DNA from 2 places in the Exiguobacterium sp. K1 genome. Region 2 is predicted to be linked to the other one. Evidence: riboswitches for the same ligand, from Rfam matches in the RefSeq annotation. Region 2 holds a riboswitch; the other holds the start of a gene.
The links. Region 2 has a riboswitch for S-adenosylmethionine ahead of metK (methionine adenosyltransferase). Riboswitches for the same ligand answer to the same signal wherever they lie in the genome.
Positions count from the first base shown of each region.

Region 1 (3,430 bases), on a different contig from region 2:
GACTGTTCCGGAAACTCCTCAAGCAGTCGGAACAGTACTTTCGCTTCCTGCAAGGACGGAATCGTCTCAAATGCTAACACGTCCGCCCCTGCTTCAATTAACGCTTCGAGCCGCGGACGATGGAATGCTTCGAGCTGTGCATCGTCGACTCCGTAATGACCGACATATTCAGATCCGTCCGATAAGTAGGCACCATAAGGACCAATTGATCCTGCAATCAGAGCGTGAGCCGCAGCCTGTCCGGTTTCCGCACGCGCCTGTTGTGCCAGATATACGGTTTGTTTGATCAGTTCAACCGCTTCATCCTCTTTAATTCCCCGACTGCCGAATCCGGTCACGCTTGCCTGATAACTAGCGGTGATGGCGCAATCTGCTCCAATCTTAAAATAATCCGCATGGACCCGGTGAATCTGTTCCGGTTCTTCAAGCAATACCCGTGCCGACCACAGCGGGTCGTCGAGATTACTCCCGTGACGTTCGAGTTCCGTTGCCAGTGCTCCGTCCAATAAAATATAAGGCTGTTTTTTTAATAGTTGCTCAACTGGATTGTTGTTCTTTGACATCTTCCTCACTCCGTTTCCATGATGTTTTAGTCAGATGATGAACGATGTAGCAGACCGCGATAAAAGGAACACCAAAATAAAGGGCAACCCGTTGCGTCGGATCAAAGGCGATTCCGATCAAAGAAGCCAGACACATCAAAAAGGATAAAATCGGTACAAACGGATACCAGGGCGTCCGGTAGACCAAATCGCTGACATCCTTTCCTTCTTGCAGATACCGTTTGCGGAACATGAACTGTGAGGCACTGATGCTCATCCAGACGACGACGACGGCCAGTCCCGAGATCGAGACAAGGGCAATGTAGACAGAATCCGGTGCATAGATGCTCGAAAACAGGGCCAGCAGACCACCGATCATACTGAAGAGAACGGCACGTGTCGGCACTCCGTTCGCATTTAATTTAGAAAAGAACGGCGTAATCATCCGTTGATCGGATAAAGACCAGAGCATCCGTGAGGCGGCATAAAGACCTGAGTTCGCTGCCGATAAAATCGCTGTCAGGATAACGAAGTTCATGATGTCTGCTGCAAACGGGAGACCGATCCGTTCGAACACGGCAACGAATGGACTTTCGAGTACTCCTTTTGAGTCGTTTGGTAAAAGAATCGCGAGCACAATGATCGTTCCGACAAAAAATAACACAAGCCGGAAGACGGTCGTTCGAATGGCCAGCGGTACCGTTCGTTTCGGATCAACGGCTTCACCTGCCGCAATCCCGATCAACTCTGTTCCGGAATAGGCAAAGTTGACGGCGAGCATGGTCATCAGAATGGCGAATGCTCCGTTTGGAAACAGTCCACCCTCCGTCAAAGGAGCAAGCAACGGAGCCTGCGATCCATCAGCAAGCGGTAAAAATCCGACAATGGCCGCTGTTCCCAGGACGATGAACACTAAAATCGTCAGCACCTTAACGGCGGAAAACCAAAATTCGACTTCTGCGAACAACCGAACCGTCAAGACGTTAATCCCTAAAATCATGACGACAAATAACGCGCTGAACAGCCAGACCGGAACGTCCGGAAACCAGCGTTGCATCAATAAACCGGCTGCCGTAAACTCTGAACCGAGCGCAACTGTCCATGTCAGCCAGTAGAGCCAGGCGACGGTATACCCTGTTCCGGACCCAAGATATTTTGTCGCGTAACTGTGAAAGGCACCGGTTTCCGGCATATGTACGCTTAACTCTCCTAAACAGAGCATGACGAGATAGACGGCCAGAGCTCCGACCAAGTACGATAAAATCGTTCCGACACGCCCCGCCTGCTCCAGCGTATAACCTGTACTTAAAAATAATCCCGTCCCGATGACACCGCCAAGTGACAGCATGACGATATGCCGGGATTCCATTTTCCGACGAAACGTTCCTTCTTTCATTGCTCCTCCACACTCCTCTTTCTCTCATAAAATAAAAAACGCACCCACATGCATGGGTGCGTCGGTCGACAATAAAAAGAAGCTTATCGATCGGGTGCAACACCCGCAGGAATTAGCACAGTATCTTTCGACCTGTTGCTGAGGCTTCAAAGGGCCAGTCCCTCCACCTCTCTGGATAAGAATGTAATTTTTCATAACAGTACCAACCCCGTTCTGAATTGTCAACACAATTCAGAATTTATCATACAAAAAAACGCCTTACACCAAATTGGTATAAGACGTCTATCGCTTATTTTTTCGCAAACAAATCGGCAGTCTTCAATGCCATCCGAACCGCTTTGCGGTTCAATGTGCCTTGTTGATGCTTCATTTCTTTTGTTTGATTGTTCAACTTGCCTTGAAGCGATTTGATTTTTTTATCTTTTTCAGCCATTTTTGCTTTATCGCGTTTTTGAGCAGCCACGATTTTTTGCTCTTCGGCCGGGAAGTATGATTCAAAACGTGAAACAGCTTCTTCAATGCTGATTCCTGTGATCGGTTTAACGACCGGGAGCAACTCTGCTTTTGCCATTTCGCGATCAAACGGAACGTTCTCCGGATAGTTCGTTTCTTTGTAGATGTGCTCTAAATCATTTGTGTTCAAGAAATCAACGAAGTTGTCGAAGTTACGTGCTTGAACACGTGTCGGGCTTTGGAAGTCAGCTGACTCAATCACATCCGACAAGCGTGTGCTGTCTGTGATGTCATTTGCCCAGATGTGTGTCAATTGGTGATAATCCGTTAATTCACGCATTCGTGCATCTTTCGGAATCAGGATACTTGGTGTTCCGGCAAGTGTTGCCGTGATGTTTCCGTGAAGACGTGCTCCGAAGCTGAAATCTGCTTCTTTCAAGAAGTCGATCCATGTCTGTGCGTTCAGGAAGAAGCGGACACGGTCATTCATGTAAGTCGGATCTGACATTTTAACCGGATAGTTCGTGACCGATAAGTCAGCAATCGGATGTGTCCCTGTGTACGTCAAACGCAACTCTTTCATCCATTGCGGGATGAAGTAGTGATTCGGATACTCTTCCATTCCGCGTGTGATGAAGTTAAGGACGTTTTGCGGTGCAAGACGTGACGAGTTAACCCCGATCATTGAATCTTTTGTGATGTTCGTTTCACGGATCTTCAAGTCACGACCGAACGCATACATCGATGGGCAACCGATGACTTTGTGGTCGATTCCTTCACGGAAACCAAGACGCGTCAGGTATTTTGATGTGATTTCGCCGCGAAGTCCAAGCATGCTTGAGCGCTCAAGAACTGCACTGACAAACGCTTTAACATCTTCATCGAACGAGAAACCGTCGTTTAAGTTCGCTTCAAACGGTGCACGTAAACCGACACCGATGACGACGACCGGAATCTTTAATTTTTTAATTAATTTTGTATATTTACGAAGTGTCGGAACGAATTCTTTACGGAATGCGTCAGCGAGTGGAATGACATA
Region 1 covers NZ_JAOTIT010000004.1:67,608-71,037, reverse strand. Annotated here, with positions in the region: gene mmuM (homocysteine S-methyltransferase) at 1-563, opposite strand, end outside; gene mmuP (S-methylmethionine permease) at 538-1,938, opposite strand; SAM riboswitch class I at 2,019-2,120, opposite strand; gene N7U64_RS10070 (polysaccharide pyruvyl transferase family protein) at 2,228-3,430, opposite strand, start outside.
Region 1: linked by a shared signal. The riboswitch ahead of mmuP (S-methylmethionine permease) and the one ahead of metK (methionine adenosyltransferase) in region 2 are both predicted to bind S-adenosylmethionine.

Region 2 (3,430 bases):
CTCAACCTTTTTTGTATCAGTATGATGTTAGACGCGAGGACCGGCTGATTTGATGGCATCGGTCGCACTTTCGAAACGCGCGAAGTTCTGTGTGAACTTTTGTGCGAGTGCAGTCGCTTGTTGTTCGTAATCGGATGGATTTGCCCAAACTTTTACCGGATTGAGCAGGTCAGTCGGAACACCAGGTACTTCAATCGGCATATGCAGACCGAAAATCGGATGTTCTTCTGTCGGGATGTCTGCAAGCAGACCGTTGACGGCCGCATTGACCATCGTTCGTGTATAGGAGAGTTTCATCCGGCTTCCTGTACCGTAAGCGCCGCCGGTCCAGCCTGTGTTGACGAGATAGACTGTGACACCGTGACGATCAATCAGTTCCCCGAGCATCGTCGCATATTTTTCCGGAATCAACGGCAGGAATGGTGAACCGAAGCACGTCGAGAATGTGGCTTCCGGTTCTGTAACGCCGCGCTCCGTTCCAGCCAGTTTTGATGTGTAGCCGGACAGGAAGTGATACATCGCCTGTTCTTTCGTCAGTTTACTGATTGGAGGCAAGACACCATAGGCATCCGCCGTCAGAAAGACAATCGTTTTCGGGTGACCGGCGCGTGACGGAACAGCGATGTTGTCGATTGCTGTAATCGGGTAAGCGGCACGTGTATTTTCAGTCAATGAAGTATCATCATAATCCGGAATCCGCGCATCATCGAGGACGACATTTTCAAGAACGGTTCCGAAGCGGATCGCATCAAAGATTTGTGGTTCTTTTTCGCGTGACAGATTGACTGTTTTCGCATAGCAGCCACCTTCGATATTGAAGACACCGTCATGAGACCAACCGTGTTCATCGTCACCGATTAATTGACGACTGTCATCAGCAGACAGCGTGGTCTTACCAGTTCCTGAGAGTCCGAAGAATAAGGCGACATCGCCGTCGTGTCCGACGTTTGCTGAACAGTGCATCGATAAAACGTCCTGTTGAGGTAAAAGATAATTCATGACAGAGAAAATTGATTTTTTGATTTCTCCGGCATACTCTGTTCCGCCAATCAAGACAATCCGGTGTTCGAATGACATCGCGATGAAGGTCTCGGAGTTTGTGCCGTCAACCGCCGGATCCGCTTTAAAGTGTGGTGCGTAGACGACCGTAAACGGTTCAAAGGCCGCAACCGTAGGATATTCACGTAAAAACAGCTGTTTCGCAAATAAATTATGCCAAGCATATTCGGTTACGACGCGCACTGGAAGGGTGAAATGCGTATCGGCACCAGCAGCAGCTTCTGTGTAGTAGAGTTGATCGGCTTCGTTCATGTAACGAAGGACTTTTTGTAACAGTTGCTCGAATTTGTCCGACTCCATCGGTTGATTGACATGACCCCAATCGATATGCATCTCACATGAATCATCACGGACGATGAACTTGTCTTTCGGTGAACGACCTGTAAATTTCCCCGTTTCTACAGACAAAGCACCATTTTCTGCAAGAACTCCTTCTTTGTTGCGAATCGCATGTTCGACTAGTTCAGCAACAGACAGTTGTTTGAACACATGCTCCTTCTTGAGTAGTTCTTCGATATTCAGGACCGTCATCGGCATCCTGACCCCACCTTTCCCCTACGTTGGTTTTGGCTCTACTATTAGTATGACACATTTATTATATATGACATACTAATGATAGAGCAATCATTTTTCATGCGCTGATTTCTATTTATCTGGAAACGCTTTCAGCATTAACAGTTTAACATCTCTTCCGAAATTTTTCGACTAGAAATTAAAACGTTGCTTGACAGAGTGAGCACAAGTTTATATCATGTAATTCGTAACGGATACTCTTATTCTGAGCAGGTGGAGGGAACAAGGCCCGAAGAAACCCGGCAACCGTCTTATATTAATTTCATCATTAATGTAGGAAAAGGTGCTCTCCTGAAGCGAAGTAAACACTTCGAACGATAAGAGGGTAAAGGAAGAACGCACAACCTTTCCCTGACCATTTTTGGACATGGAAAGGTTTTTTTCATTTTACCGTCCCACTCAACTAGGGGAAATGAGTACACCGTCAAATTCTTTTTTGGGAGGGTCAAACATGACAAACCTTAATCGCCGACTGTTTACGTCGGAATCAGTAACAGAAGGTCACCCGGATAAAATCTGTGACCAGATTTCGGATTCAATTTTGGATGCAATTCTTGCAGCCGATCCAAACGCACGTGTTGCGGCAGAAACTTCTGTCACGACAGGACTCGTATTAGTAGCAGGAGAAATCACGACATCAACTTACGTGGATATCCCGAAAGTCGTTCGTGAAACGATTCGCGAAATTGGCTATACACGCGCTAAATACGGTTTCGATGCAGACACTTGTGCTGTATTGACATCAATCGATGAGCAGTCAGCAGACATCGCTCTCGGTGTTGACCAAGCGCTTGAAGCACGCGAAGGAAACATGTCAGATGAAGAAATCGATGCAATCGGAGCAGGAGACCAAGGTCTGATGTTCGGTTATGCAACGAAAGAAACACCTGAACTCATGCCACTTCCGATCTCACTTTCACACAAACTGGCTCGTCGTCTTGCAGAAGTTCGTAAAAACGGACAACTCGATTACCTCCGTCCGGATGGTAAGACGCAAGTCACGGTTGAATACAATGAGAACAATGAACCTGTTCGCGTTGATACAATCGTTATCTCAACACAACATGCAGAAGAAGTGACGCTTGAGCAAATCCAAGCCGATCTGAAAGAACATGTCATCGCACCGGTCATTCCGACTGAGTACATCGATGCCGATACAAAATTCTTCATCAACCCAACTGGTCGTTTCGTCATCGGCGGACCACAAGGGGATGCTGGATTAACAGGCCGTAAAATCATCGTTGATACGTATGGCGGATATGCACGTCACGGCGGTGGAGCTTTCTCTGGTAAAGATCCAACGAAAGTCGACCGTTCAGCTGCTTACGCAGCGCGTTACGTCGCGAAGAACCTCGTAGCTGCAGGTCTTGCAGACAAAGCGGAAGTTCAACTCGCGTACGCAATCGGTGTCGCACATCCGGTATCAATCGCGGTGGATACATTCGGTACAGGAAAACTTCCTGAAGCACAACTGGTCGAATTGGTTGCTGAAAACTTCGATCTTCGCCCGGCTGGAATCATCAACATGCTTGATCTCCGTCGTCCGATCTATCGTCAGACAGCAGCTTATGGTCACTTCGGTCGTACAGACATCGAGTTACCATGGGAGCAGACAGATAAAGCCGCTACTCTTGAAGAGCAGGCAAAACGTTTCGCATAATTCATTGTTCAGAAACATCCTTCTAAAGGGTGTTTCTGAACTTTTTTTGTTTCTCCTGAACTTTGCAGGGATACGACTGAAATTTCTAGAAAAGGGTAAAAGAACATGAGTCTGTATTCTGTAAAAGGAAAAGGGGGA
Region 2 covers NZ_JAOTIT010000001.1:35,263-38,692, forward strand. Annotated here, with positions in the region: gene pckA (phosphoenolpyruvate carboxykinase (ATP)) at 28-1,596, opposite strand; SAM riboswitch class I at 1,830-1,956, shown strand; gene metK (methionine adenosyltransferase) at 2,084-3,292, shown strand.